DNA from 3 places in the Embleya sp. NPDC055664 genome. Region 1 is predicted to be linked to each of the others. Evidence: riboswitches for the same ligand, from Rfam matches in the RefSeq annotation. Region 1 holds a riboswitch; each other region holds the start of a gene.
The links. Region 1 has a riboswitch for cobalamin ahead of ACWGR4_RS05095 (ribonucleoside-diphosphate reductase subunit alpha). Riboswitches for the same ligand answer to the same signal wherever they lie in the genome.

Region 1 (9,579 bases):
GCACCAGGTTGTTCGCCACGATCGTGTCGCCGGTCGCGAAGAACGCGACCAGGCGCTGCACGAGGTGCCGCTCCGCCGGGCTGAGCTTGTCCAGGTCGGCGAGGTCGCTGTGCAGGTCGACCTCTTCGACCGTCCAGGTGTTGCGGATCGCCGCCCGGTACTTCTCGTAGAAGTCCGGATACCGCATCGGGCGCAGCGTGAGGTTCATTCCGGGATCGAGCAGGCTCACGTGCACGCCTCACATGCTTCGGGGTTCTCCAGCGAGCAGGCGATAATCTCGACATCGGAGGGGGCGAGGTCCGAGATCTCCTCGACCGGCGCGGCGGACGCCTGCGCGGGCACGGTCGCCTGCTGGATCCGCGTCGCGGGGCGCGAGCGCAGGTAGTACGTGGTCTTGAGACCGGTGGACCACGCGTAGCGGTACATCGAGGACAGCTTGCCGATGGTCGGGTCGGCCATGAACAGGTTCAGCGACTGCGACTGGTCGATGTACGGCGAGCGGGCCGCCGCCAGGTCGATCAGCGCACGCTGCGGCAGCTCCCACGCGGTGCGGTACAACTCCCGTACGTCCTCCGGGAGTTCGGCGATGCCCTGAACCGAGCCCTCGGCGCGCTTGATCCGGTCGCGCACCTCGGGGGTCCACAGGCCGCGGGCCTTGAGCTCGCGCACCAGGTAGCCGTTGATCTGCAGGAACTCGCCGGACAGCGTCTCGCGCTTGAACAGGTTGGACACCTGCGGCTCGATGCACTCGTAGGCGCCCGCGATGGAGGCGATGGTCGCGGTCGGCGCGATCGCCACGAGCAGCGAGTTGCGCAGCCCGTGCGCGGCCACGCGGGTGCGCAGCGCGTCCCAGCGCTTGGTCTGCGTCGGGTACACGCCCTCCCACAGGTCCGGCTGGAGCCGGCCCCGCGCGGCGTGCGTCTCGGCGTAGGCCGGGTGCGGGCCGTGTACCTCGGCGAGCGCCGAGGAGGTCTCCAGGGCGGTGAGGTAGATCTCCTCGGAGATCAGCGTGGACAACTCGCGCGCCTCGGCCGAGTCGAACGGCAGGCCCAGCGTGAAGAACACGTCCTGCAGGCCCATCAGTCCCAGGCCCACCGGGCGCCAGCGCGGGTTGGACGCGGCGGCCTGGTCGGTCGGGTAGTAGTTGATGTCGATCACACGGTCGAGGAAGATCACCGCGGTGCGCACGGTGGCGCGCAGCTTGTCCCAGTCCATACCCTCGCCGGCGACCACGTGCGCGCCGAGGTTGACGGAGCCGAGGTTGCACACGGCGGTCTCGCCGTCGCTGGTGACCTCCAGGATCTCGGTGCACAGGTTGGACAGGTGCACCACGTTGCCCGGCTCGGCGGCCTGGTTGCAGGTCCGGTTGGCGGCGTCCTTGAAGGTCATCCAGCCGTTGCCGGTCTGCGCGAGCGTGCGCATCATCCGGGCGTACAGGTCGCGCGCGGGCATCTGCCGGACGAACCGGCCGTCCCGCTCGGCGGCTTCGTACACCTTGTCGAACTCGGCGCCCCACAGGTCGGGCAGCTCGGGCAGCTCGTTCGGGTCGAACAGCGACCAGACGCCGTCCTCCTCGACGCGCCGCATGAACAGGTCCGGCACCCAGTTGGCCAGGTTGAGGTTGTGCGCGCGACGCGCGTCCTCACCGGTGTTCTCCCGCAGTTCGAGGAACTCCAGGATGTCGGGGTGCCAGGTCTCCAGGTACACGCAGGCCGCGCCCTTGCGCCGGCCGCCCTGGTTGACCGCGGCCACCGACGAGTCGAGGGTCTTCAGCCACGGCACGATGCCGTTGGAGTGCCCGTTGGTGCCCCGGATCAGCGAGCCGCGCGAACGCACCCGCGACCAGGCCACGCCGATGCCGCCGGCGAACTTCGACAGCCGGGCGATGCGCCCGTACATGTCGTAGATCGACTCCAGCTCGTCCTTGGGCGAGTCGAGCAGGTAGCACGAGGACATCTGGGTGTGCACGGTGCCGGAGTTGAACAACGTCGGCGAGCTGGGCAGGTAGGCCAGCGAGGACATCAGCCGGTAGAAGCCGATCGCCTCGCCGGGCTCCTTGGACAGTCCGCACGCCACGCGCAGCAGGAAGTGCTGCGGGGTCTCGACCACCTTGCGCGAGACGGGGTGGCGCAGCAGGTAGCGGTCGTAGACGGTGCGCAGACCGAAGTACTCGAAGCGGCGGTCGCCGTCGGCGTCGACGGCGGCGTCCAGCTCGGCGGCGTGCGCGGCGACGAACGCCGCGGTGTCCGCGCCGATGATGCCCTCGCGGTGACCGAGCGCGATGCCGGCGCTGAAGGAGGCGACGCCGGCCTCGGCGGCCTCGTCGGCGATCCGGCCGGCCAGCAGGCGCGCGGCGAGCCGCGAGTAGGCGGGCTCCTCGGCGATCAGCTCGGCGGCGGTGCGCACGGCCAGGTCGGCCGCCGCGCCGCGGTCCGCACCCTCGTTCAGACCCGCGACGACCCGGCGGACGACCCGATCCGGATCGACCTCCGGCAGATCGCGCGCCTGGGTGCGCACCAGGGTGGCAAGGCGGTCCTCGGGGCTCTCGTCGACCCGCATCCGGGTCGCGCCCACGCTGTCCACAACGGTCACGTGCTCTCTCCTCGCGAGCTCGTACGTACAGGTGACCCCACGCCCGAAGGCGCGGGCAGCCGGCAGGTATTCGGACTCGCGGGCATGCCGGGGCACCGCCGGGCACGGCGTGTGCTCGGTGGTCCGCGGAGTGCCTAGCGGTCGTCGCTTCCCGTGCGCCTTTCGGCGTCCGGCGCTCTATGACGACTTTCGTTCCCGCTCACCGCTGCGGGGGCAGTTCCGGCCTCGCACCGGATTCCCTCTTGCCTCGCCTTCCCGGAAACTTCGGTCGGGCGAACCAGCTGCGTCGCAGAGCATATATGTAGTGGCGGGGTGGTCGTTGCACCCCCAGGTGTTGTGTCGCGTCCCGATTCCCGGCGTGTCACGGTTCGCCGGAGACGTGCCCCGGTGGTACGACCGGCGAGCAATGCGACGCGCGTCGAGCGCCCCGAACGCCCGCTCCCCCGGCGCCCGTCCGGCCCCACCGGGCCTGCGCGGGCCGCGTGGAACGGGGCCGGGGTCGGCGGGAGCACGGCGGGGGCGGACCGGATCGACGGTGGATCGCGCGTCGGCCGCCGCACCGATCGGCCGGCAAATTCCTTCCTCGCCGGGCGTGTCGGAGGGCGCGTGACACGAAGCACATCGCGCCGCGGCCGGCCGATTCACGCGGAGCGGATCGGCGGCTCCGGCCCTCGGGTCGGGACGAGCCGGGTCGCCTCCGGGCCCGGATCACGCCGCCGTTGCCGGCCGGCTCACGGGCGACGTGTGCGCGGGCCCGGTCCGGGTGGGCGGGCGGGTCGGGGCGGGCTGCCTTGCGGTCGGTCCGTCGGCCGGGGTACCTCCCGGCCCGAGTCGCGCCATTCGGCGACCAACGCCTCGTAGACGGGAGTCTCGAACGTCTCGGTGGGCCACGGCCCATACGGGGCCCGCAGGATCTTCATGCCGGCCCAACCTCACGAGGAGGCGCGAAGTAACCACCAACCGGGTGATGCCACCCGGTCGATTGACGGCCCCGCCCCGGGTCGGGTCGCCCACGACGACCCCCGGTCGCCGCCGCACATGGTGGGCGGCACGGATGGCGCCCCCGCGCGCGGCCCTCCTATTCGGGCGGGTAGGCCGTGGTGCGCAGGGCGGTGAAGGCTTCGGCGAGGGCCGCGGCCGTCCAGTGGGCGTTCAGGCCGCTGGGGTTGGGGAGTACCCAGATTCCGGTGTCGTCGATCGTCTCCGGCTGGCGGCCGACCACCGCCTTGGGGCGGCCGAAGCCGGTGCGGTACGCACCGATGCCAAGCACCGCCAACCAGGCCGGTCGGTACCGGCGTACCTTCGCGGTGAGCGCCAGGCCGCCGGCCCGGTACTCCTCCTTCGTCAACTCGTCGGCGCGCGCGGTGGTTCGGGCCACCACGTTGGTGATGCCGAGGCCGAGCGTGGTCAACTCGCGCTGCGCGGCGGGCTCGATCAGGCGCGGGGTGAAGCCCGAGGCGTACAGGGCCGGCCAGAACCGGTTGCCGGGACGGGCGAAGTGCCGCCCGGTGGCGCCCGACCAGAGCCCCGGGTTGATCCCGCAGAACAGCACCCGCAGGTTCGGCGCGATCACGTCCGGGATGCTCCGACCGTGCGCGGCCGCCAACTCCTCGGCGGTGGGATTGCGTCCGGGCGGGATCGGCAGCACGATCGACGCGGCGGCATCGGTCTTCGCGCCCGCCGCGCCCGCCTGCTCCGCGCCCGCCTCGGCGATCCGCGCCTCGTCCCGCCGGCTCACGGCGCCTCCGCGATCATCGCCGTCCCCACCGAGCGGAAGCCGATCCGGTCGTACACCCGCGCGACGTCCTCGTCCCCCGCGCTCAGGAACACCGTCTCGCTCCCGCCCTCCAGCGCGTGCCGGGCCAACTCCCAGGTCACCGCCGCCGCGAGGCCGCTGCGCCGGGCCGCGGGCAGGGTGGCCACGCCGACGATCTCGGTCGTGTCGTACAGGTGCTGGTAACTGCCGACACACAGCGGTCCGGCCGGGCTGTACGCCGCGAACATCACCGTCTCGCCGCTGCGCAACCGCTCGTTGAGGTAGGACAGCAGGCCCGGATCCTGGCCCAGCGCCGCGGTGTCCCGCTCGGCGGGCCCGTCGGAGCCGGGCGCGGTGCCGGGATTGGCGAAGCCGATCGCCGCGACGCTGTGCACGATCGCCAGGTCGGTGGCGTCCGCGCGGATTCGCCGCAGCGTCACCAGGTCCGGCAGATCCGGGCGCTCGGCCGGATGTTCGTCCGGGTCGAGCACCATCAGCGGGTGCTCGTGTACATGCAGTTCGGCCTCGATCGCGGCCGCCCGCAACGCGGGGGTGCTCTCGTGGACCCATTCGAACGTCTCGGGCACTTTCAACTCTCTCTGCCGCGCCCGGACCGCGCGCACGTCCGCGACGGTGGGCTCGGCGAGGCCGCCGAGCGTGGGTCGGGCATAGTAGGGCCACCCTTCGCCCTCCCGGACGAACAGCGTCAGCGCGCCGATCGCCTCGGTGCGGGTGAACCGGCGGGGCACCGCGTCGTAGAAGATCTCCAAATGCGCGCGCAGTTCCGCGGCGGACTTCGGCATGCGGGTCAGTGTGACACGGCCGTCGGCACCGGTTCGGCCCGGTGTCCGAAGCCCGCTTTCCCTCCGAAGCCCGCGTGCACCCCGAAGCCCGCCTTCAACCGGCCCAGGAGTTCGGACAGTCGCTCGGCGTCCTCGTCCGGCCAGTCGGCCAGCCGCTCGGCGATCACCGCGAGGCAGCTCTCGGTGGCCCGGTCGACCACGGCGCGCCCCTGCGGGGTGAGTCCGAGCAGTACCGACCGGCCGTCGCGCGGGTCCGGGCGGCGGGCCACCCAGCCGTGTTCGACCAGGTGCGCGAGGTGTCGGCTGACCACGGACATGTCCAGGTCGAGGAGTTCGGCCACGCGCCCGGCGCGCAGCGGTTCGGCACTGCGGCCCAGCACGAACAGGACCGCGGAGCCGGGCGGCAGGCTGCCGGGAGGGACGGCCTTGGCGAGGCCGCGGCGTACGCCGACGATGCCCTCCAGCTCGGTGAGCAGGTGCCGACAGGCTTCCCTGGTGGCCATGGCGGCTCGCTCCTTCCTGTGCCCGGGCGGTCGTACGCCCGCGCGGCGACTCGTTGCCTGTCACAACCATAGAAGAAATTAGTTGCATTTGACAACTTCTCCGGCGGCGAATCCGCCACGCCCGGCCGGCGCCCGGGTACGGTATGCGGCGTTCCCGCAGCCGACGGAGGCACCGCCGTGTCCGGATCGCCCGCTCGTCGCGTGTTCGACGCGCATCTGCACATCGTCGACCCGCGCTTCCCGCTCGTGGCCGATCACGGCTACCTGCCGCCGACCTTCACCACCGCCGACTACCTGGCCCGCGCCGTCCCACTCGGCGTGACCGGCGGCGCGGTGGTGTCCGGCTCGTTCCAGGGCTTCGACCAGACCTACCTCCTCGACGCGCTGGCCCGACTCGGCCCCACCTTCGTCGGGGTGACCCAGCTGCCGCCCGACGTCCCCGACCGGCGGATCGCCGAGCTGGACGCGGCCGGGGTGCGGGCGATCCGGTTCAATGTCCGGCGCGGCGGCTCGGCGACGCTCGACCACCTGGACCGGCTCGCCCGCCGGGTCCACGCGATCGCCGGCTGGCATGCCGAGCTGTACCTCGACGCGCGCGATCTGCCCGACCTGCTGCCGGTGTTGACCGCGCTGCCGAGGGTGGGCATCGACCACCTGGGCCTGTCCCGGGAGGGGCTGCCGCATCTGCTGCGGCTGGTCGAACACGGCGCCAGGGTCAAGGCCACCGGTTTCGGCCGGTTCGACGCGGACGTATCCGCGACGCTGCGCGCCGTCGCCGCCGTGGACCCGCGGGCCCTGCTCGCCGGCACCGACCTGCCCTCGACCCGCGCGCCCCGCCCGTTCCGGGACGCCGATCTCGACCTGATCGCCGACGCGGTCGGGCCGGACCTGGCCGCCGCCGTCCTGTACGACAACGCGCACGCCTTCTACCGTCCGCGCGGGTAGGCCCTCGCCGGCGGGCCGGTCGGCGCCCCTCACTCCCGGGCCGCAAGCGCCCGGACCGTGTCCATGTCGTCCGCCTCCGCGGCCGTCTTGTCCTCCCGGTAGCGCAACACCCGCGCGAAGCGCAGTGCGAGGCCGCCCGGATAGCGCGTGCTGGTCTGCAACCCGTCGAAGGCGATCTCCACGACGAGTTCGGGTCGCACCCACACGGTCCAGTCGTCCCGGCGCACCTCGAGTTCCCGCAACCGCTCGGTCTGCCACGCGAGCAGTTCGTCGGTGAGCCCCTTGAACGTCTTGCCGAGTATCACGAACCCGTCCCCGCCCGGATCCCGCGCGCCCAGGTGCAGATTGCTCAGCGTGCCGCGCCGGCGGCCGTGGCCCCACTCGGCGGCCAGCACCACCAGGTCGAGGGTGTGCCGCGGTTTGACCTTGACCCAGCCGGCGCCGCGCCGACCCGCCGTGTAGGGGGTGTCCAGGGACTTCACCACCACCCCTTCGTGCCCGCGCCCGACCGCGTCGGCGAAGAACGCCTGCGCCGCCGCGTCGTCCCCGGTGACCAGCCGGGGCACCAGGAGTTCGGGCGGCGCCAGGTCCGCGAGCGCGGCCCAGCGGTCCGCGCCGGGGCGGTCGATCAGGTCCTCGCCGTCCACGTGCAGCACGTCGAACAGGTACACCGTCAGCGGCGTCTCGGCCCGCAGCCGCGCGGCGTCGCGGGTCCCGGTCCGGGAGGCGGTGATCTGGAACGGGTGCGGCCTGCCGTCCGCGCGCAGCGCGATCGCCTCGCCGTCGAGCACGGCGGTACGCACCGGCAACGCCCGTACCGTCTCGACCAGTTCGGGCACACGCGGGGTGATGTCGTCCAGGCTGCGGGTGAACACCGCGACACGATCGCCGTCGCGGTGGATCTGCACCCGGATGCCGTCGATCTTCCACTCCGACGCGACCTCGGCGGCGGGGTCCTTGGCCCGCAGCTTGGCCAACGCGCCGGCCACGTCCGGCGCGGCGGCGGCGAGCATCGGGCGCACCGGGCGGCCGACGTCGAGGGTGAGCGCGTCGAGCGCGGCCCGGCCGCCGTGCAGCGCGGCGGCGGCCACCGGTCCGGCGGCGCCGCGCAACATCAACGCCCGCCGTACCGCCGTGGCCGGGACCTCGGCGGCGCGGGCGATCGCGTCCGCCATCACCCCGTCCAGTGCGCCCTGGCGTACCTCGCCGACCAACAGCCCGATCAGGAAGCGCTGTTCGACCTCGGTCGCGCGGGCGAACAGCGCGTCGAGCGCGGCCCGTCGGGCGGCCTGCGAGCCGGTGCCGGTGGTGGCCCCGATCGCGGCCAACGCGGCGTCCACCTCCAGGAGGGTCAACGACGGCTCGGCCGCGGGCGGCGGCACCGCACGCAGCATGGCGGGCCCCACACCGATCTGCCGCTGGGTGAGCGTGCCCGCGAGGTAGGCGACCACCACGGTCGCCTCGTCCGGATCCGCCCGCCGCAGGCAGCCGGCCACCAACTCCGCCTTCGCGGTCCGCCCGGACTCCCCCGCGATCTCCCCGGACACGACGGCCACTTCCCGAAACAACAGCGACCCCACACCCACCACTCCTCCCGACGACTCCCCCCACCATGACCGCCGAGACCACATTTCAATCCCCGACCCCGGGTCGCCCGCCGGGCGGGCGACCGATTCCGTCCCACCGGCCGGCGGCACCGGGCCGTGGAACCCGGCTCGACCGGCGGCCCGCCGGTCCTGCCGCCACCGCAGCACCCGAGTCGGCCTCGGTGACGCCGGGGCGCCGAGGAACCCGGGACATCGAACGCCGAACGGGCCGGGGCATGCCGGGGATTCCCGCATGGCCCGGCCCGTTCGGCGGCAGGTGCGATTTGTCTAGAGGATCGCGCCCGGGCGGTACTTCGCCGCCTCCGGGTGCTTCTCCGCGACCGCCTCGACCCGGCGGACCACCTCGGCCACCTGGGCCGCCGCGGCGCCGGTGAACGACAGCCGGTCGGCGAGCAGCGTGTCGAGCGCGGCCCGGTCCAGCGGCAGCCGCTCGTCGGCGGCCAGGCGGTCGAGCAGTTCGTTGCGCTCGACGCCCTCCCGCAGCGCCAGCGCCGAGGCGACCGCGTGCTCCTTGATCACCTCGTGCCCGGCCTCGCGCCCCACCCCACCGCGGATCGCGGCCATCAGCACCTTGGTCGTGGCCAGGAACGGCAGGTAGCGGTCGAGTTCGCGCGCGACCACGGCCGGGAATGCGCCGAACTCCTCCAGCACGGTCAGGAACGTCTCGACCAGCCCGTCGAACGCGAAGAACGCGTCCGGCAGCGCCACGCGCCGCACCACCGAGCAGGACACGTCGCCCTCGTTCCACTGGTCGCCCGCCAACTCGCCGACCATCGAGGCGTAGCCGCGCAGGATCACCGTGAAGCCGTTGACCCGCTCGCACGAACGTGTGTTCATCTTGTGCGGCATCGCCGACGACCCGACCTGCCCGGGCTGGAAGCCCTCGGTGACCAGCTCGTGCCCGGCCATCAGCCGGATCGTCTTGGCCAACGACGACGGCGCGGCGGCCAGCTGGACCAGCGCGGTCACCACGTCGTAGTCGAGCGAGCGCGGGTAGACCTGACCGACGGACACGAACGCGTGCTCGAAGCCCAGGTGCGCGGCGACTCGCCCCTCCAGCTCGGCCAGCCGGTCCTCGTCGCCGCCGAGCAGGTCGAGCATGTCCTGCGCGGTGCCGACCGGGCCCTTGATCCCACGCAGCGGGTAGCGGGCGATCAGGTCCTCGAGGCGGTGGTAGGCCACCAGCAGCTCGTCGGTCGCCGACGCGAACCGCTTGCCCAGCGTGGTCGCCTGCGCGGCGACGTTGTGCGAGCGGCCGGCCATGACCAGCTCGGCGTACTGCGCGGACAGCTCGGCGAGCCGGACCAGCAGCGCCACCACCCGGTCGCGGACCAGTTCGAGCGAGGAGCGGATCTGCAACTGCTCGACGTTCT
Region 2 (9,579 bases), 350 kb from region 1:
GTCGGCCCTGCTCGGCTACTGGACCGCCCCACCCACCGACCCCGACACGCACCACCCGCGCGCCCACCGTCCGAACGTCAGGGGAGAGAAATGATCTACCACCACAACCGTTTCGCCTTCAAGGAGACCGTCACCGCCGAGCAGCGCGAGGAGGCCCTGGCGAGCCTGCGCAACCAGGGCGAGTCGATCGACGCGGTCGTGCGGTACATCGTCGGCAGGGACGTCGGCGGCGACTTCGAGTACGGCGCCGTGTTCGTGCTCGAAGACCTCGACGGGTACTGGGAGTACCTGATGGCACCCTCGCATGCCCACACCGACCGGATCGGCCTGCCGCTCCTCGAAACCTTCGTCTCGTACGACACCACCGACAGCGACGACCCCGACATCGCCCGCAGGATCGCCGAACTCCACGAACGCCGCTACGCGGGCGACCCGGCCCTCACCAAGCTCGTGGCCGACCTGCCCTCCTACAGCGGCAGCGGGGCACCCACGCCCAACGCCTGACCAATCGTCCAACGCTGCCCGGCCGGGTCGGGAGCCCCGCGGCGACTCGACGTGGCCGCGGCTCCGGGAGTCGGCCGGGTGCCGTCGCCCGTGTGGGCGAGGCGCAGGTGTGGTCGGCTCCGGTCCGGTCCACGATCTGGTTCATGATCGATTGCACGCGTCCGACTCCGCTGGACCCGGGCGGGGTCACGATGGGCCCGGCCGAGGCACATCCCGCTTTCGCGGATCCGGGCTACGTCCGCCGCAGGAACCTGATCGCCGACCGGGCCCGCGGTCACCGGGTGGGCGAGCCGTCTCCCCCGGTGCGCTACACCGAGGCCGAACACGCCACCTGGCGGAAGGTGCACCGCGCGTTGTTGCGGGCGCAGGACGGCCGTATCTGCCCGGAGCTTCTGCGCGCGCGGGAGGCGGCGCCGATTCCCGCCGACGGCGTCCCCCAGCACGAGGAGGTCTCCGACGCGCTCCAGGCCCTGACCGGGTTCCGATTCACCCTGGCGGGCGGAATCGTGCCGAACAAGCGTTTCCTCGGCGCGATGGCCGAGGGGTACTTCCACGCCGTGCAGTACGTGCGGCATCCCGCGATGGCGCTCTACACCCCCGAACCGGACGTCCTGCACGACGTGTTCGGGCACGGTATCCACCTCGCCGACCCGGCCCTCGCCGACCTGTACCGTACGGTGGGCCGGGCCGCGGCCCGCGTGGACAGCGCCGACGCGCTCGACCTGATCAGCCGCGTGTACTGGTTCACCCTCGAATACGGCACCGTCCTCGACCGCGGCATACCCACGGCGTACGGAGCGGCCCTACTGTCGTCGTTCGGCGAACTCGCCCGCTTCGCCCGGGCCGAACTGCGCCCGTTCGACCTCGCCGACATGGCCCGCATGCCCTACCAGGTCGCCGGCTATCAACCGGTCCTGTTCACCGTCGACTCCCTGACCCACCTCGCCGACCTCCTCCATGCCTTCCTCGACGACTTCGACGAGAACACCCGCGACCGTCACCGCCTCCCCGCCCTCACCGAACGGGGCTTCCCGACGCACCCGCCCCGGCCATGAGGCCGAGCGCGCGCCTCGATCGGGGTCGGCGTACGGGCCTTGTCGGAGGTCGTCGCCCATCGCGGGCAAGCGGCGGGGCGGTGGGTCGGCGCGTTCTTTCGATGCGGCCGACCCACCGGCTCGGGGTGCTACGACAGGATTTGGACGCTCGTGCCGCCGGTGTCCTGCCGGGCGGTCGGGAACACGGCTCAGCAGGCCCCACGCTCGTCGGAGAGGCGTAGGTCCAAGATCTCCTCGTCTCCGAAGATCTGTCCCGTGGGGACGAATCCGGCGGAGATGTACAGCGCCCTGGCCGCGACGTTGTCCGCACGTACACCGAGCCGGAGCAGGGGTGCCGAGAACATCTCCCCCACATGTGTGACGACTTCCCGCAGCGCGGCGCGTCCCAGCCCCCGCGCCTGGTGGGCCTCGTCGATCATCAAGCGGTAGAGCCAGATTTCCCCGTCGTCGGGATCGGGTCCGTACATCGCGAAACCCACCGCACGCCCGTCGTGCAGCACCGCCCTGGTCACGAAGCCGGGGAGAAAACGACTCTCCGCGATCGAGTACACGTTCGGTGCGATGAAGTCGCGTTGTTCCCGGGAGACCGTCAGGTCGACCACCTCCTCCCAGTTCGCATGGTCCAAGTCGGCAAGCTGTACACGAATCGACATGGGGTATTCATACAAGCCTCCGGGTGGATGGGCATCCCTATTTGGGCCGGTGACCAGCGCAAACGTCACCATCGGGACAGCCCTGGCGGTGGATGCCACCCGCACCGGGCTCACGCCGCCCGCGCGGCGCGGCAGGCGGATCGTGTCCGTCGCGGTCGTGGCGCCGGCTGCGAGCAGCGAGCGCGCGAAGCGCCCGCCCCGAGAGCATCGGGCGGCTCGGTCGGGCTTGTGGTGACCGCGGGCCGCGGGCCGCGGGCCGCGGGTGGGGCTACTGCGATACCGAGATGTAGGGCAAGGCGTCGAGGAGCCGTGCGGAGCCGCGGGTGTCGGGGGCTCGGAGTGGGATCGGTCAGGTTCCCAGGATGTGGTCGGCCGGGACCTCGTGGATGATTCCGAGGCCGTCCTTCTCGTCGATGTCCTCGCCCGTCTCGACGAAGCCGAAGCCCCGGATGGTCGCGAGCGACGCGACGTTGTCGGGAGCGATGGTGACCCGGACCACGCGCACGCCGGGCTCCTCGGCCGCGCGGACCAGGAGCGAGCGCAGCATCGCCCTGGCGTAGCCGCGACGGCGGGCCTCCGGTACCACCGTGTAGCCGATCTCGACCATGCCGTCCTCGTTCGGCGGGCCGTGGTAGCCGGCGTAGCCGACCACCGCGCCGTCCGGTTCGGAGACCGCGGCCCGGGCCACCCACGGGGCGCTCGCCGGGTCGGCGGTCACCTGGTCGAAACGCTCTCGCCACAGGCCAAGCGCTCGTTCGGACACGAAGAACTCGGGCAGGTCCAGACCGGTATGCGCGCGGGCCCCGACCAGATCGCCGGCCACCAGGCAGGTCAGCGGTCGGCCCGCCAACAAGACCCAGCGGACCTGCCGCTCGGGGGTGACGAACACGGGTCGGATGGCGTCGTCGGGGTTGGTCACCAACGGATCATCGGCGACAACCGCGCGCCCGTCCACCGCATTTCGCCGCCTCCGACGACGACCACCCACCCCCGCGTCGCCGAACGCACCGAGACGAATGCGACCCGGGCGGGATACGGCGGGGAGACCGCGCGCTGCGCCGGTCACCGGTCGCCGCTCGTTACGCGGCGCGTCAGATTTCCGGGTGGGTTCTCGGCTCCTTTCGGTGGCGTGGGAGGCGGTGTGTCGTGAGTGGGCGGTCGTTGACGAGGTGCTCGGTCACGATCGCGGTCATCGTCGGCGGGTCCACGTGGCCGTACCAGACGTCGTCGGGCTGCACGGTGACCAATGGGGCCTGGTTGCAGGGGAATTGGCATCCCGTCTGGGTCACGAGGACGTCGTCGTCCCCGAGGCCGTGTTCCATGAGCCGCCGCGCCAGTGAGCGCAGGTTGTCGTCCGCGCCCTTGGCCGTGCAGCGAGGCCCGCGGCATACCAGGACCTGGTGTCGGTGGCCGGGGGCCTCCTCCCAGGCCGGGGAGGTCAGGCCGGGTTCCTCGCCGGTGATCGCCTTGACGGCCGCCGCGGCGGCGGTCACGGCGGCCGCGGAGTCGGCGAACCGCGTGGCGACGAGCACCTCGGGGCGATGGCCGGTGCGCTCCCGCCACCAATACGCCGCGATCCGCCGCAGCCAGGAGTGTCCCGGGCCGGTCGGCCCGAGGCGGACCCCGATCAGGACGACGGTCTCGATGCCCGCGTCGGCCAGTCTGGTCAACTCGGCCGACAGGGACGGCTCGCCCTGTTGCAGGAACGCCGTCGTGGCGCTCGACGGCGCGGCGGCCGCGAGCAGTTCGGTCCGGCGGTCGGCCTCCGTGACGGACATGCCGACCAGGACCGTCGCCCGACCCGAAGCGGGCTCCGCGGGGGCGCCGGCGCGGTCTTGGTTCATGACTCGATCCCCTCGGGAAGCAGGCCGTTCCATCGGATGTGCGGGCGGTGGTGCAGGGGGTGTCGCTCCACGGTCGCGTCGACGCCGTACACGTGCGCGATCGTGGCGGAGGTGAGTACCTCGGCGACGGGCCCGTGGGCCACCAGGCGGCCGTCGAGCAGCACCGCGACGTCGTGGCAGTAGGCGGCGGCCAGTTCGAGGTCGTGCAGGGCGGCGACGGTGGTGATGCCGAGTCCGCGCACGGTTTCGAGGAAGCCGAGTTGGTGACGCAGGTCGAGGTGGTTGGTGGGTTCGTCCAGCAGGAGTACTCCGGGTTCCTGCACCAGGGCGCGCGCGAGTTGCACACGTTGGCGCTCGCCGCCGGAGAGGGAGGACCAGGTCCGGTCGAGCAGTGCGTCGACGTCGGTGGCGGCGACGGCCTCGGCGAGCACGGACTGCTCGTGGGTGGTCGCCGGGCCGGGCAGTACCGGCCATCGACCGCGGTGCGGCGTGCGCCCCAGGTCGATGACCTGGCGGGCCGTCAGCGGCAGCGCGGTGTCGGCCTGCTGTTCCATGAAGGCCACCCGTCGCGCGCGGCGGCGGGCGGTGAGGGCGTACAGGTCGTCGCCGTCGAGCAGGACTCGGCCGGTCTGTGACCGGCGCAGTCCGGCCAGGGTCCGCAGCAGCGTCGTCTTGCCGGCGCCGTTGGGCCCGAGCAGGCCGGTCGTCCTGCCGGGGGCGAAGTCGAGCGTGACTTCCGTCAGCAGTGTGGCGGCGCCGACACGCGCACCGACGTTCTCGGCCCGCAGCCGCACCGGGTTCGCGACGATCACGGCCGGTCCCCCGCCACGCGCCCGGCTGCCTGGCGCCACAGCAGCCAGGCGAAGAACGGCGCTCCCAGTCCGGCGGTGACGACGCCGACGGGGATCTCCTGGTCCGGGAGCACCGAGCGCGCCACGATGTCGCTGCCCACGAGCAGCGACGCACCCACGAGTGCGGACATGGGCAGCAGCAGGGCATGGCGCGGGCCGCACACCAGGCGGACGACGTGGGGTACGACCAGACCGACGAATCCGATGACGCCGGTGTTGGCGACCAGGCACGCGGTCACCAGCGCGGCCGCGGCGACCAGGGCCCAGCGGGTGCGTTCGACGTGGACACCGACGGAACGGGCCGCGGTCTCGCCGAACGCGAACGCGTCGAGGTCCCGGGCGGCGGCGACCATGACCACCGTGCCGACGACGGCCACCGCGGTCAGGAAGACGGCGGTGTCCCACCGCACTCCGGCCACCGAACCCAGCGTCCACTCCATGACGCCGCGGGCGGCGTTGCGGTCGCCGAGGACGAGCACGACGAACGAGGTGTACGCGCCGCACAGCTGCCCGACCGCGATGCCGGCCAGCACGGTCCGCGAGGCCGGCAGAGTCCGGCTGTGTGCCCCGGCGAGGGTCAGTACGACGAGGACGGCGAGCAGGGCGCCGACGAAGGCCGCCGCCGGGAGTGCGCCGACGACCGCGGTGCCGGAGGCTCCGACGCCGAGGACGATCACGGTGACCGCGCCGACGGCGGCGCCGTTGGAGATGCCGAGCAGGTAGGGGTCGGCCAGGTCGTTGCCGGTCAGGGTCTGCAGCACCGCGCCGCACACCGCGAGTCCCGCGCCCGTCGCGGCGGCCCCCAGGACGCGCGGCAGCCGCAGCTGCCAGACGATCCGGTCGTCGAGCGGTGTGACGTCGGCGCCGCCGAGACCGAGCCGGCGCAGGACCACCTCCGCCACGACGTGCGGCGGTTCGTGGACGGATCCCACGGCGAGGCCGAGCAGGACGGTGAGCAGCAGCAGGACCACGGCGGCGGCCAGGGCCACCGCCGCACGACCGGCTCCCGCGTGTCGGGCGACGGGGCGATCGGTCACGGTCACGGACGCGGTGCCAGGCCGCTCAGGGCGGCCGAAACCCGGACGGCCCCGTCGGCGAGCTGCACGCCGGGGGTCGACTCGGAGAACGGCACGACCACGAACGCCCGATTTCGGACGGCCTTGAGCTTGCTCAGCACGGGGTCGTGTTCGAGGTAGTCGATCTTGGACTGTGCGGTGTCCCACCCGGCGTCCGCGACCACGATGGCGTCGGGGTCCGCCGCGACCACCTGCTCCCAACTCGCGTTCTTCCAGCCGCCGGGCAGCGTGTCGAAGACGTTGCGGGCGCCGACGGCGTCGAGCACGAGCTGGGGTCCGCCGTGGCCCGCGCCGACGTACGGGGTCTTCGTACCCGAGTCGTACCAGAGCACGTTCAGGCCCTTGCCCGCCGACTTGGCCGTGACGTCGGCAAGTTGCCGCTGCTGCGTGTCCCGGATGGCGGCGGCGCGCGGTGCGACACCGAACACCTGGGCAACGTCGCCCAGTTCGTCCCACACCGCCTGGAAGGACACCGCCGCCGGCTGCTTGCCGTCGGCGCAACCCAGCGGCGACAGGTAGGTGCCGATGCCCTGGGAGCCCAGTTCGTCCCGCGTGCCCGCCACCTTGTCGGTGAACGCGCTGGAGTAGGAGGCGTAGAGGAAATCCGGGCGCGCCGCGAGGAGTTTCTCCTTGGACGGGTACTTCTCGGAGAGCACCGGGACGGTGTCGTAGGCCGCCTTCCATTTGGCCGGGACCACGTCGTCGAGGTACGCCGTGCCGGCCATCCGGGTTTGCAGGTCGAGCGCCAGGGCGACTTCGGTGGCGCCCTGGTTGAGGGTGACCAGCCGGGCCGGCGGCGCGGTCACGGTGGTGGTGACGCCGCACCTGCTCACGCTCACCGGCGTCGGGTGGCCGCTCCCGGCCGCCGCGGCGGGCTTGTCGGGCTCGGGCGCACCCGTACACGCGCCGAGCGCGCCGACGAGCAGGAGCGCCACGGCGGCGAGGCCGGAGCGTGTGGAGCGCCCGGCACGCGGGGCGTGCGGGGGACGGATGAAACGTTCGGCGCGAAACGGGCGCGCGGAAGCGCGGAACACGTGTTCTCCAACCCTCGTGGAACATGTCGCGCCGTGGCCGGTCTCCTGGCTTCCGCATCGACGCTCCGCGGCCGGCCTTCCCGGTTGGCTCGTTCCCGATCCATCCAGTGACCCCGACCGCTTTGGGGCGGTCGGCGAGGGCCGCGGGGCTCCGCGGCTACAGTGGCGAGGGCCGCGCCGGCTTGAACCGGCTTCCCGTGCACCACGGCGGCCACAGGCTACCAAACCGCTCGTCGCGCCTGGTCGGCCCGCTCCGCCGCGCGGGTTCGGGGCGCCGTCCGAGCGACCTCCTACGCTGAGCGCTGCCGCGCCGCATCGGGTGAACGCGGCCGTCCCGGTGAGGAGTTGCGGTTCGTGATGTCGTGGGAGAGTTCGGCCGGGCTGCGTTCGGCGTTGTACGCCGCGTCTCGTCTCGTGCCCATCGCGGCGGGTGTCGCGTTGACGACGCGGCTGAGGACCGAGGTGTCGGAGGCGCTCGCCGCCGACCATGTGGCCCCGCCGGCACAGCTGATCGAGGCCGTGCTCGCGTCGGGTGACCACGCCCTGATGGCGCGACTCGCGGGCAACCGGCACCTGGACGAGGACACGGCCGTGCGGATGGCCGGCTACGGGGACCCGGACGTGGGCCTCGCGCTGTTGAGCCGGCGCTCGGACACGCGCGTGCACGAAGCGGTCTGGGCCGCGGCGGACCCCGCGTCGGCGGACTGGCACACGCGCCTCGTGGTGCCGCTCCTGAAGCACAACGGGACCCGGTTGTTGCGGTCGATGCTGCGCTCGCCCTTCCCCGACGCGGTCCGACACGCGATCTCGCGGCTCGCCCCGTATCTGCCCCCGTGGGTCGTCGTGGAGCGTGTCGTGGGCATCTGTGCCACGCACACCCGGCTCGCCGACACGCATACGGAACTTCGCGGGTTCGCGGAACTGTTCCACGACGAGGGCATGCACCACCCGGACCTGGCCGTGGTCTTCGGGGATGCCGCCCGGGCCGAGGACCCGACCGCCGTGTTGGCCGCCGCCCGAACGCGGCTCGACGGCCGGGACCGGCCGCGCGCGGACCACGACGCCTGGCTGGTCGGGCTCCGGCTCGACGATCGGGCCGACGCGCCGGCCGGCGGCGTCGACTGGGCGGCGATCCTGCGCGAGGACGACCGACTGCCCTACGACGCCGATGCCCGGATCGAGCTGACACGGCACGACGGCTGCCCCGAACGGCTCGTCTTCGCGACCGTTCGCGCCGGTGTCGCGTCGACGTTCGGCACGCGCACGCACTTCGAACAGCGCGTGGGCCCGGTACCGTTCGCCGCCCTACTGGCCCCGGAAACCCCCGACAACGACCATCACCTGGCCTACCTGCTCGCCTGGGGGATCGAGAACGATCGGTTCCCCTTCGACGAGGTTCTTCGCGCCGTCACCCCCGCGGGCGCGGTCGTGGCCGCGCTCGGCAACCTGTGTCCCCGCCGCGCGGACTCCGCCGTCGGCGACCCATCGGACCACACCGACGTCGATGATGACGACGACGACCGCGCCTTTGTCCGCAGCTATCGCGGCCCGGTACCCGACGCGCTGGCCCCGTCCGTCGCCCGGCTGATCGAACCGCTCGGCGACGACCCCGAGGCGTGGATCTCGCTGCACAAGCTGCTTCCCCGATTCCGCGGCACCTGCCACGAACTCGTCTCCGCCGCGGTGGCCCACGCCGCCGGCGAGCGCGCGAAGGGCACCCCGGTCACGTGGACCCGCGGCCTGGCCGCGCGCTTCCCCGCCGAGGCGCCCGAGGGCGCGCGCAAGCACCTCTACACCCTCCTCGCCGCCGCGCCCGACCACGTGCAGTGCGCCGTGATCCCCGCACTCGACCTGCGTGCCATCCAACACCTGAGCGTCTTCCACCCGCTCTCCGCGGCGGTCCGCGCGCACGTGTACGCCGTACGCGGCGTCGAAGCCGCCGTCGCGTGCGCCTCACGCTGGGACATGCCGGCCGACGTGGTGGAAGGGCTGCTCGATCTCGACGACCCGGAAGTCAATGCGAACCTCTACGACTTCGGCGGCATCGCACGACATGAACGCGTTCGCATCTGCGCGGGGCGACCGCGCGCCGGCGGGCACCGGCGCATCCCGATCAGCCCGGCCCTGGGGGACCTGCTCGCCCGCACCAGCCCATCCACTCGCCGCCACTGGCTGCTCGCCGCCATCGACTCGGGCGATCCGGTGCTCGTCCGGGTGATGCTGGGCCGCATGCGCCTGCACACCGAAGTGGGCCGGCTGCGGGTCGCGGTCGCGTTGTGGGAACGCCATGGCCCCGACGCGGTGTCCGCCTTGCTCGCCGAGACCCATTTTCCCGGCCGCCGCCCCGCCGCCAAGCACCCCTTTCCGGCGACGACACACCACCTGCTCCGTACCGCACTCGCGGCGCCCGAGGCCGGATCGGCGTCCATCCGCGAGACCCTTGCCGCCGCCCGGACTCCGGACGCCGCCGCCGAACACCTCCTGCGCGGCGGCAGGATCCAGGAGCGGCTGGAGCACTTCGAGGACGAGTACGACGTGGCCGTCCCCTGGGCCCGACTGATC
Region 3 (9,579 bases), on a different contig from region 1:
GCGATCGGCGTGGGCCTCGGAGTGGCGCTGCTGCTGCTGACCACCGCGATTCCGAGCGCGCTGTCGGCGCGGGACGAGCGGGGCCGCGATCGCAACGAACAGCGCGGGCAGGCGGCGCAGGCCGGCGACCACACGCTGCTGATCGCCAACGCCGACACCAGCTACAAGGGCGACGAGATCCGGGGCCGGCTCCTGCGGGCGGAGGGCCCGAAGGCGCCGATCCCGCCGGGGCTGGCCAAGGTGCCGGGGCCGGGGGAGATGGTCGTCTCGCCGGCGCTGGCCGACCTGCTCGATTCGAGCCGGGGGCGGCTGCTCCGGGAACGGTTCCCGTACCGCACGGTCGGCACGATCGGCGACAAGGGCCTGATCGGCCCGGACGAACTGGCCTTCTACGCCGGGAACGACACCGTGACCGCGGGCGACCGATGGAGTTCGGTGCAGCGGATCACCGCGTTCGGCAGTTCGTTTCCCGCCGATCCGATGGATCCCCGGCTGGTGTTGCTGGTCGTGGTGATGTTCGTGGTGCTGCTGATGCCGGTCGCGGTGCTGATCGCCACCGCCGTGCGGTTCGGCGGCGAACGGCGGGACCGGCGGCTCGCGGCGCTGCGGCTGGTCGGCGCCGACGCGCGGAGGACCCGGTGGATCGCGGCGGGGGAGGCGCTCGCGGGATCACTGTTCGGCCTGCTGTTCGGGCTCGGCTTCTTTTTGATCGGGCGGCAACTGACCGGCGTGGCCTCCGCGTTCGACCTGAGCATCTTCCCGGCCGACCTGGATCCGAGCGTGCCGCTCGCGGTGCTCGTGGCGCTGGCGGTGCCGTGTTCGGCGGTCGCGGTGACGCTGTTCGCGCTGCGTGCCGTGGTGATCGAACCGCTGGGCGTGGTCCGGGCCGGCACGCCTCCTCGGCGCCGGGTGTGGTGGCGCCTGCTGCTGCCGCTCGCGGGACTGGCCGCGCTGTACCCGCTGATCCGTCAGGGATCGGAGAGCGGGGAGTTCAACCGGGGACAGGTCGTGCTCGGCGTGGTGCTGCTCCTGCTCGGGGTCAACGCGCTGCTGCCCTGGCTCGTGGAGACGGTGGTGGCCCGGCTCGGTGCCGGTCGGGTGCCGTGGCAACTGGCGGTCCGGCGGCTCCAGGTGGGCAGCACTTCGGCGGCCCGGGCGGTCAACGGCATCGCGGTCGCGGTGGCGGGGGCGATCGCGCTCCAGATGCTCTTCCTGGGGATCGAGAACGACTACACCAAGGAGACCGGCGCGGATACGACGCGGGCCCAACTCTCGGTGAGCTCCGACGCGCCGGTGGGCACCGAGGGAATCGAGCGGATCGCCGGGCAGATCCGGGAGACGACGGGGGTGCGCAGCGCGTTTTGGCGATCCTCCACCCGCCTGGCCGAGCCGGGCGACGAGCCCGGTCCGGGCGCGTCGTTGACGATCGGGACGTGTGACACGTTGCGCGAGTTGGCCCGGATCGAGGGATGTGCGGACGGGGACACGTTCGTCGTCGACCCGCGCACGTCGAGTTCCGTCGGGAGCATGCGGCCGGTGCCCGGGAAGAACGTGGTCATCGACATGGGCCACGGCCCGCGTGCGACGCCCGTGCTCACGCCGTGGGTGATCCCCGCGGCCGCGCGCACGGTCCCGGGTCGGGCGGACGGGAGCGGGATCGCCCCCGACGGGGTGTTGGCGACGCCCGGCGCGGTGCCGGCGGCCGTGAGCCGGCAGCTGACGTACTCGATGACCTTGGCGCTCGACCTCGCGGTGCGGGACGCGAGCGACCTGGCGCGCAACGCCATGGCCCGGGTGGATCCGTTGGCGCAGGTGTACACGCTGAACGAGACCCACGAGTCCCGGCGGTTCGCGAATGTGCGCACCGCGCTGTTCATCGGCTCGACGGTGGTGCTGCTGATGATCGGCGCGAGCCTGCTGGTGACCATGCTGGAACAGCTGCGCGAGCGGCGGAAGTTGTTGTCGGTCCTGGTTGCGTTCGGCACCAGGCGCAGCACGTTGAGCTGGTCGATCCTGTACCAGACGGCGATCCCGGTCGTGCTCGGCCTGTTCCTCGCGGCGGGCACCGGGGTGGCGTTGGGCGCGGCGCTGCTCGGCATGGCGCAACGTCCGTTCGGGGTGGACTGGGCCGGGCTGGCGTCGATGACCGGTATCGGTGCGGGTGTGGTGCTGTTGGTCACGGCGCTGAGTCTGCCGCCGCTGTGGCGGATGATGCGGCCGGACGGGTTGCGGACGGAGTAGACGGGGCGAAGTGGGCGGACGGAGCTGCGCACGGTATGGCTGAACGCGCGGCGGCGTCGGGGTCGGAGACTTCGGGCCCGACGCCGCCGTAGTGTGTTCGTCAAAGCTGCGCGTGACGGGGTCAGGGCTTGCGGGCGACCGCGCCGAACTGCGGGACGATCGGCGGGAGTTCGCCGTCGACGGGGGCGGCTCGCCAGCGGGCGCAGGAGACGATGCCCGGGTCGAGCAGGTCCAGGCCGGCGAAAAAGCGGGTGAACTCGGCGAGGCTGCGGGCGGTGATCGGCGGCGTGGCGTTCTCGTTCCAGAACCGCATGGCCTCGACGTTGCCCTCGCCGCCGAGTTCGGTGGTCGGATGGGTGATCACCAGGTGGCTGCCGGACGGTACGGCGGCCATCAACCGGCCGACGATGTCCACGGCGGTGTCGGTGTCGAGGATGAAGTTGAGGCTGCCGAGCAGCATCACCGCCACCGGGCGGTCGAAGTCCAGCGTCGCCTTCGCGTCCGCGACGATGGCGTCGGGGTGGTGCGCGTCGGCGTGGATGTAGTCGGTGGCACCCTCGGGGGTGCTGGTGAGCAGCGCCCGGGCGTGCGCCAGGACGAGCGGGTCGTTGTCCACGTAGACGATCCGCGCGGCGGGATTCACCCGCTGGGCGACCTCGTGCGTGTTGTCGGCGGTGGGCAGCCCGGTACCGATGTCGAGGAACTGGTCCATCCCGGCCTCACCGGCCAGGAAGCGCACCGCGCGACCCAGGAACTCCCGGTCCGCGCGGGCGACTTCGCCGATGCTCGGGAACATGCTCGTGACGTGGTCGCCGACCTTGCGGTCGATCGGGTAGTTGTCCTTGCCGCCCAGCCAGTGATTCCAGACCCGGGCGTTGTGCGCGACGTCGGGCCCCGAGATCGGCTGGCCCTCGGACGGTCGATTCTCGCTCACGACGGTGGTCCCTTTTCCTGTCCGCCGTTCACCCGGTGCATCCCGAACGAAAGGCTGCGCGCCCAAGCGCCTTCGAACCCGTTCCCGAACCATTGTGCCAGGCGCCGACCAATCGGTTCACCGCCACCGACCGTGTCGCCACGCGTGTCGGCGACGCAGTGAGTGTTGTGCGTGCCCATGGAAGGTGGTCGAAATCTGCAAGAGGCGCCGACCTGGGCTTTTGCCCTGGCCGGCGCCTCTTGAACACCGTCGTGCCCCTTGACCCCCAGTGCTCGAACGGGCGTTCCTGCCGTGCCCGTCGGTGCAGAAACCTTGGGCTGGACGCTTTCCTGTCCGGGTGTCATGGGGATTTTCGATGCCGCGTGATTCCCAATGCGTGAGAGGGCCCTGAGAGGGGTGCTGTTGTCGCGACATGCTCGCCGCCTCGGCAGGAGGGCCCCCGGGACCGACGCCCGCACCTGTCGAGGCAGCGGCTACCGTGTCGACGGTGGCCGCCGGCTCGTCCGGTCAGGGTGTGGTGGGGCAGTGCAGTGTGGGGGCGTTCCGGTGAGCGCCCGCGCTGCTCAGGTCGGCGAAGCCGGTGCCGGCCAGGCCGAGAACCGCCTGAGCGGTGGCCCTGGTGGCGGTGGCGGGGTTGTACCCGCCGGTGTCGTAGGCGATCGCGCCTCGCGTGGCCGTGGATGCCGAGCAACCGACCTGACGTTCGGTCAGGAAGTGCCGGGCGGTCAGGCCCGGTATCACGCGCCAGGACGAGAGCAGGGCCTGGGCGGCCAGGCCGGTGCTGTCGGCGTTCGAGGTGGTCGCGCCCACCGTACCGAAGCCGCCGTCGGAAAGCTGGTGTGAGGCGAGCCAGTTCAGTCCGGCGGCCGCTTCCTGGTGGCGCCCGGTGGCGGCCAGCGCCTGCACGCTCATCGCGGTCGAGTCGGCGTCGCTGGTGCAGGTGGACAGACCGTAGTCGAGGGGGAATCCGCCGTCGGCGCAGTGTGCGTCGGCCAGGAAGTCCACCGCGGCGGCGGGGGCGCCGGCCGCAGTGCGGTCGAGCGCCAGGAGCGCGAGGGACTGGCTGAAGGCGTTGCTGTAGTCGCCCCACGGCGAGGTGTCGGTGAAGCGGCCGGAAGGCTTTTGCAACGAGAGCAGTCGGGCCGGGAGGTCCACGCCGCCGAACGAGGTGGGGTCGACACCGCGTACCTCGGCGGCGAGGAGGATCTTGGCGGTGGCTCCGGCGTAGGCGTTGGTGGTGCCGTCGCCGATGTACCCGGACAGGATCTCCGGGCGGGCGAGCCACGTGGTGGCCTTGGCTCCGTTGTCGTCGGCGACCCCGGCTGCGGCGAATGCGAAGATCGCGTCGATCGTCAGGCCCTGGTCGGGGTAGGTCACTCCGTCGAAGGTGGTCTCGAAGCGTTCGCCGTCGACGAGTTGCCGGGCCAGCCATCCCGCCGCGGCCTGGGTGCGGTTGCCGGAGAGTATGGACACGTTTGCCTGGGGCGTCGTGTCGGTCGTCGGTGGAGCCGCCACGGCGGTGGACGGGATCAGGGCGGCCGTACCGGCGAGGGCCAGTCCGCCGAACAGCGCGGCGATCCGGCGTCCGGGTCGGGTGAGCGTCATCACGGTGCCTTTCCGGGCCCATGGCACGGCGGACCCGGGAGACCCGGCGGCCGAGCGGGCACACCGACGGCGGCACCGTCCCGACGCACGGGTCGCTGGGGCTCCGTCCCGCGGACCACGACGGGGATGGGAGACGAACACTGCGGCGACGGGCATTCGGGCTCGCCGTCGGGAGGGACGGATCACCGCTGCGGGTCAGCGCCGGATTCACACCGGACTTCCCCCGTCGTCGGAGCTACTGCGAGTCGTCACACAAGACGATCGAAACAGATGAAGACGCCCGAAATCGGTACGTCGACTGCTCAGACCTGCAGATCCCGCACTCTACGGACCGCTCACTCCGGACGGAACTCTCTTTCCGGCCAACAAGATCGCCGGTACATGAAGGATGGATCCGACGCGGAACCCGGAAATCCTCCTTGAGGCTTCAGTAGTCACACGCCGCCTCTCGACCGGGGTCGACGTGGGGGCGGGCACCGAGGAAGCGGCTCAGCGGCCGAGCGGTGTCAGGCGGGGCCCGTGTGTTGGTGGGTGGCGCCGTCTCGGAAACGCTGCACGTGTGTGGTGCGCCCCGGTCGAGCAGGAGTGCGGTTGCCCGTGGCAGGAGGTCCCGGGTCGGGTCTGGTGCCGGCGAGGGCCGCGTGTCATGCTGTGGCCTGCTGTGCGACGGCGAAGCCGAGGAAACCGGTGCGATTCCGGTGCGGTCCCGCCACTGTGATCGGGGAGCGACTCCCGTCAAGGCCACGGCCCCGCTTCGGGGTTGGAAGGCCGGGGGAAGTGTTGATCCGAGAGCCAGGAGACTCACGTCGTCGCCACCTCGATACAACCGGGGCGGATTTCCCCGAGAGAGGCCGGTGGTTCGCCATGTCTGTGGTGCTGAGCCGTATCTACACTCGCACGGGCGACGCGGGCACGACCGCGTTGGGCGACAACTCCCGTGTCCGTAAGACCGATCCTCGGATCGTCGCCTATGCCGACACCGACGAGACCAACGCCGCCATCGGCGTGGCGCTCGCGCTGGGCTGCCTGGACGCGGAGTTGCGGAACGTCCTGGAAGGCATCCAGCACGACCTGTTCGACGTGGGCGCGGACCTGTGCGCTCCGATCCGCGACGGAGACGAACGCCTGCGGGTCCGGGACGAGGACGTATCCCGCCTCGAGCGTTTGTGCGACACGTTCAACGAACGGCTCGAGCCCTTGCGGTCGTTCGTACTGCCGGGCGGTACGCCCGGCGCGGCGCTCCTGCACACGGCGCGGACGGCCGCCCGCCGGGCGGAACGCTCGGCGTGGGCGCTGATCGAGACGGACACGGAGTTGTCCGGCGGGGAGGCGGCAACGGTGAACCCGGTGTGCGTCCGCTATCTGAACCGTTTGTCGGACCTGCTGTTCATTCTCGCGCGGTTGGCCAACGACGGCGGGCGCGGCGACGTGCTGTGGAGTCCCGGCCGCAACCGCTGACATCGCGCCGCCACCGTTCCGCCGGCCGATATCGCACCGGTTCTCGCAGGGTGTGGCGGCACGAACGACTCGCTCGGGAGACAACCCGAATTGCGTTCCCGGACTTGCCACCCGGCCGCCGCCGCGGCCGGGTGGCAAGGCTCAACGCCCGCATCGCCCGCTACCCCAAGACCTACGTCGCCGTCATGGACGGCATCGTGATGGGCGGCGGCGTCGGCATCTCCGCGCATGGGAAGGTGCGCATCGTCACCGAGCGCTCGACGATCGCCATGCCCGAGACCGGCATCGGCTTCGTCCCCGACGTCGGCGGCACCCACCTGCTCGCCCGAGCCCCCGGCGAGTCGGGTACGCCCCTGGCGCTGACCGGCTCCGCCATCGGCGCGGGCGACGCGATCGCCTGCGGCCTCGCCGACCACTTCGTGCCCTCGCACCGCCTGGACGCGGCGATCGAGGCGTTGGCCACCGGGACGCCGGCCGACGTCCTCGGCCGCTTCGCCGACCCGGCGCCCTCGGGCGAACTCGCCGAGAACGCACGGCGGTTGCCCAGCCGTCCGCCGTCCCGATCGCATGCCCTCACCGACATCCGCGGTGGAGAGTCTGCTGTCGATGGCTCGGGAACTGAAACATACGGGGGATGGGAAGGATCCGGAGTCGATGCAGGACGAATGCGGGGATCCCGAATGTCTGCGGTGTCGTCTGCTCCGGGCGGTGGGCGCAAGGCAGAGGCGGTAGGCGCCACATACGGAACGCAGCTATGGGGCGGGCTTCGTCGGCTTGGTGGTGGTCGCGGTGCCGACCTGCGTAAGGCCGTTGTCGGCCGGGGCGGGTTCGAACACGATTGGTGCCTCGAAGGCCGCCTTGCGGGATGCGCGCCGCAGGGCGGCCAGCACCGCCGGGCCGACGAGGACGATCGCGAGGCAGTTGGTGATGGCGCGGCCGGTGTCCCATCCGAAGGTCGAGGTGAGCACGGTGAACACGAAGAACCGGCGCAGGTTGTCCAGGATGCCGTCGCCGGGGACGAAGGCCGGGCCGACCATGGATTCGGAGTCGGCGAGGAACGGCCAGAACCACATGTTCATGAGGAACCCGAACGCGTAGGCGGCGAAGACGCCGTAGCAGGCGAGCATGACGATCTCGCGCCGCCCGCGCACCCGCCGGGGCAACAGGCCCGCGCCGAGTCCGACCCAGGCGGAAGCCAGCATTTGAAACGGCAACCACGGGCCCACGCCGGCGGTGAGCAGGGCGGAGGCGAACAGTGAGGTGCAGCCGAGCACGAATCCGAACCCGGGGCCGAACACGCGTCCGGCCAGGACGAGCATGAAGAACACCGTCTCGATCCCGGCGGTGCCGGCGCCCAGCGGACGCAGTGCCGCGTTGATCGCGGAGAGCACGCCGAGCATGGCCAGCGCCTTGGAGTCGAGCCCGCCGCTGGTGAGTTCGGCCAGCACCACCGCGACCACGAACGGCAGGGTGCCGGCGAAGATGAGCGGCGCGTCGCCCGAGTGCGCGGCCGATTCGGGGGAGGGGGAAGCGAACAGCGGCCACAGGAACATGGCCAGGCCCGCGATCGAGGCGATGGTGAGCACGATCGCGGTACGCGGGGTGATTCGGATCGCGTTGGTGCGTTTGCGCGTGTCGGTGACGGTCGTCATCCGGTGGGCTCCCTGTCTGCGGCGGATGCGCGAGCGTCGCGTGCGGTCGGGACGCCGTCCTCGGAGGCGGACTCCCGGTCGCTGATGTCCGTATCCGCAAGGGCGTTGCCGACATCGGTGACGGTCAGCCATTCGGCCGGTGCGAGAATCTTGGCCACCTGGGGTGCGAACGCGGGCGAGGAGACTACGACTTCGGCGGTCGGACCGTCGGCGACGATGTCGCCTTCGGCCATCACCACCACGCGGTCGGCGACTTGGGCGACGAATTCGACGTCGTGTGTGGCCAGTACGATCGCCCGCCCGGCGTCGGCGAGTTCGCGCACCACTCGGACGAACCGCCGCTTCGCGTGGTAGTCGAGGCCGCGCGTCGGTTCGTCCAGCAGCACCACCTGTGGCGCAGCGACCAGTTGGATGGCAAGCACCAGGGCGAGGCGCTGCCCCTCGGAGACGTCGCGCGGGTGCAGGGTGCCGTCGATCCCCGGCGCGATGCGATCGAGCAGCGCCCGGCACGCACCGGCTTCGGCGCCGGATTCCCGGTCCGCCTCGACGCATTCGGCGTCCACGGTCTCCAGGTAGAGCAGGTCGCCAGGAGTCTGCGGGACCAGACCGACCAGCGCGCGAGCCCGCTTCGGCTCGGCCCGGCCCGGATCGGTGCCCGCCACGTCCACGGTGCCGCCCTGGCGGGGACCGGAGCCTTGGAGGGCCCACAGCAGCGAGGATTTGCCGGAGCCGTTGCGGCCCATCAGGGCGGTGACCTGCCCGGCCGGCAACTCCAGGTCGAGGCCGCGTACGGCGATCACGTCGCCATGGCGCACGATGATGCGCCGCGCGGTCAGCAGCGGGTCGGCCGAGGAATGGGCCGATCGTGGTCCGGGCGGGGTACAGTCCGCCAACCGCGCCCGCAGTGGTGCGGCCAGTCGGCGGGCGTCGCGGACCGACAGCGGCAGCGGCGACCAGCCGGCGAGCCGCCCGAGTTCGACCACGGGCGGGGCGATGTCGCAGGTCTCCAGGATTTCGGCGGGCGAGCCGTCGCGCACGGTGTGGTCGCCGGGCAGGTGGACGAGTCGGTCGGCGTACTGCACGACCCGTTCCATGCGGTGTTCGGCGACGATCGCGGTGATCCCGAGGTCGTGCACGAGCCGGGTGATCGCGGCCAGGACGTCCTCGGCGGCGGTCGGGTCGAGTGCCGAGGTCGGCTCGTCCAGGACCAGTACACGGGGGTGCGCGGTCAACACCGAGCCGATCGCGACCCGCTGCTGCTGGCCGCCGGAGAGCGTGCGCAGCGGGCGATGGCGCAACTCGGCGATGCCGAGCAGGTCCAAGGTTTCCTCGACACGTTTGCGCATCACCGCCGACGGGATGGCCAACTGCTCCATTGCGTAGGCGAGTTCCTCCTCGACCGTATCGGTGACGAAACCGGCGAGCGGATCCTGACCGACCACGCCCACCAGGTGTGCGAACTCGCGCGGTGGCTGTGTGCGGGTGTCGATGCCGTCGACCAGCACGCTGCCGCGCAACGTGCCGCCCGTGAAGTGCGGGACCAGGCCGTTGATCGCCCCCAGCAGGGTGGACTTGCCTGCCCCGGTGCGGCCGACGACCAGACACAACTCCCCTTCGGAGATGGTCAATTGCACGTTGCGCAGGGCGGGGGCCGGTGCGTCGGCGTAGGTGATGGTGACGTCGCGGAAT

Region 2: linked by a shared signal. The riboswitch ahead of ACWGR4_RS03455 (ABC transporter substrate-binding protein) and the one ahead of ACWGR4_RS05095 (ribonucleoside-diphosphate reductase subunit alpha) in region 1 are both predicted to bind cobalamin.
Region 3: linked by a shared signal. The riboswitch ahead of ACWGR4_RS47310 (prenyltransferase/squalene oxidase repeat-containing protein) and the one ahead of ACWGR4_RS05095 (ribonucleoside-diphosphate reductase subunit alpha) in region 1 are both predicted to bind cobalamin.

What each region holds. Positions count from the first base shown of each region.
Region 1 covers NZ_JBSHGZ010000002.1:432,831-442,409, forward strand. The annotation lists gene ACWGR4_RS05090 (ribonucleotide-diphosphate reductase subunit beta) at 1-208, opposite strand, end outside; gene ACWGR4_RS05095 (ribonucleoside-diphosphate reductase subunit alpha) at 226-2,559, opposite strand; cobalamin riboswitch at 2,637-2,890, opposite strand; gene mug (G/U mismatch-specific DNA glycosylase) at 3,671-4,231, opposite strand; gene ACWGR4_RS05105 (GNAT family N-acetyltransferase) at 4,327-5,151, opposite strand; gene ACWGR4_RS05110 (MarR family winged helix-turn-helix transcriptional regulator) at 5,157-5,654, opposite strand; gene ACWGR4_RS05115 (amidohydrolase family protein) at 5,832-6,599, shown strand; gene ACWGR4_RS05120 (ATP-dependent DNA ligase) at 6,629-8,170, opposite strand; gene purB (adenylosuccinate lyase) at 8,474-9,579, opposite strand, start outside.
Region 2 covers NZ_JBSHGZ010000002.1:78,734-88,312, reverse strand. The annotation lists gene ACWGR4_RS03495 (TetR/AcrR family transcriptional regulator) at 1-94, shown strand, start outside; gene ACWGR4_RS03490 (Dabb family protein) at 91-504, shown strand; gene ACWGR4_RS03485 (phenylalanine 4-monooxygenase) at 648-1,559, shown strand; gene ACWGR4_RS03480 (GNAT family N-acetyltransferase) at 1,748-2,212, opposite strand; gene ACWGR4_RS03475 (GNAT family N-acetyltransferase) at 2,562-3,131, opposite strand; gene ACWGR4_RS03470 ((2Fe-2S) ferredoxin domain-containing protein) at 3,304-4,056, opposite strand; gene ACWGR4_RS03465 (ABC transporter ATP-binding protein) at 4,053-4,868, opposite strand; gene ACWGR4_RS03460 (FecCD family ABC transporter permease) at 4,865-5,950, opposite strand; gene ACWGR4_RS03455 (ABC transporter substrate-binding protein) at 5,947-7,017, opposite strand; cobalamin riboswitch at 7,036-7,239, opposite strand; gene ACWGR4_RS03450 (hypothetical protein) at 7,372-9,579, shown strand, end outside.
Region 3 covers NZ_JBSHGZ010000071.1:1,434-11,012, forward strand. The annotation lists gene ACWGR4_RS47300 (FtsX-like permease family protein) at 1-2,241, shown strand, start outside; gene ACWGR4_RS47305 (SAM-dependent methyltransferase) at 2,363-3,175, opposite strand; gene ACWGR4_RS47310 (prenyltransferase/squalene oxidase repeat-containing protein) at 3,683-4,780, opposite strand; cobalamin riboswitch at 4,911-5,045, opposite strand; cobalamin riboswitch at 5,458-5,583, shown strand; gene ACWGR4_RS47315 (cob(I)yrinic acid a,c-diamide adenosyltransferase) at 5,645-6,238, shown strand; partial or broken gene ACWGR4_RS47320 (enoyl-CoA hydratase/isomerase family protein) at 6,376-6,762, shown strand; gene ACWGR4_RS47325 (ECF transporter S component) at 6,991-7,890, opposite strand; gene ACWGR4_RS47330 (ABC transporter ATP-binding protein) at 7,887-9,579, opposite strand, start outside.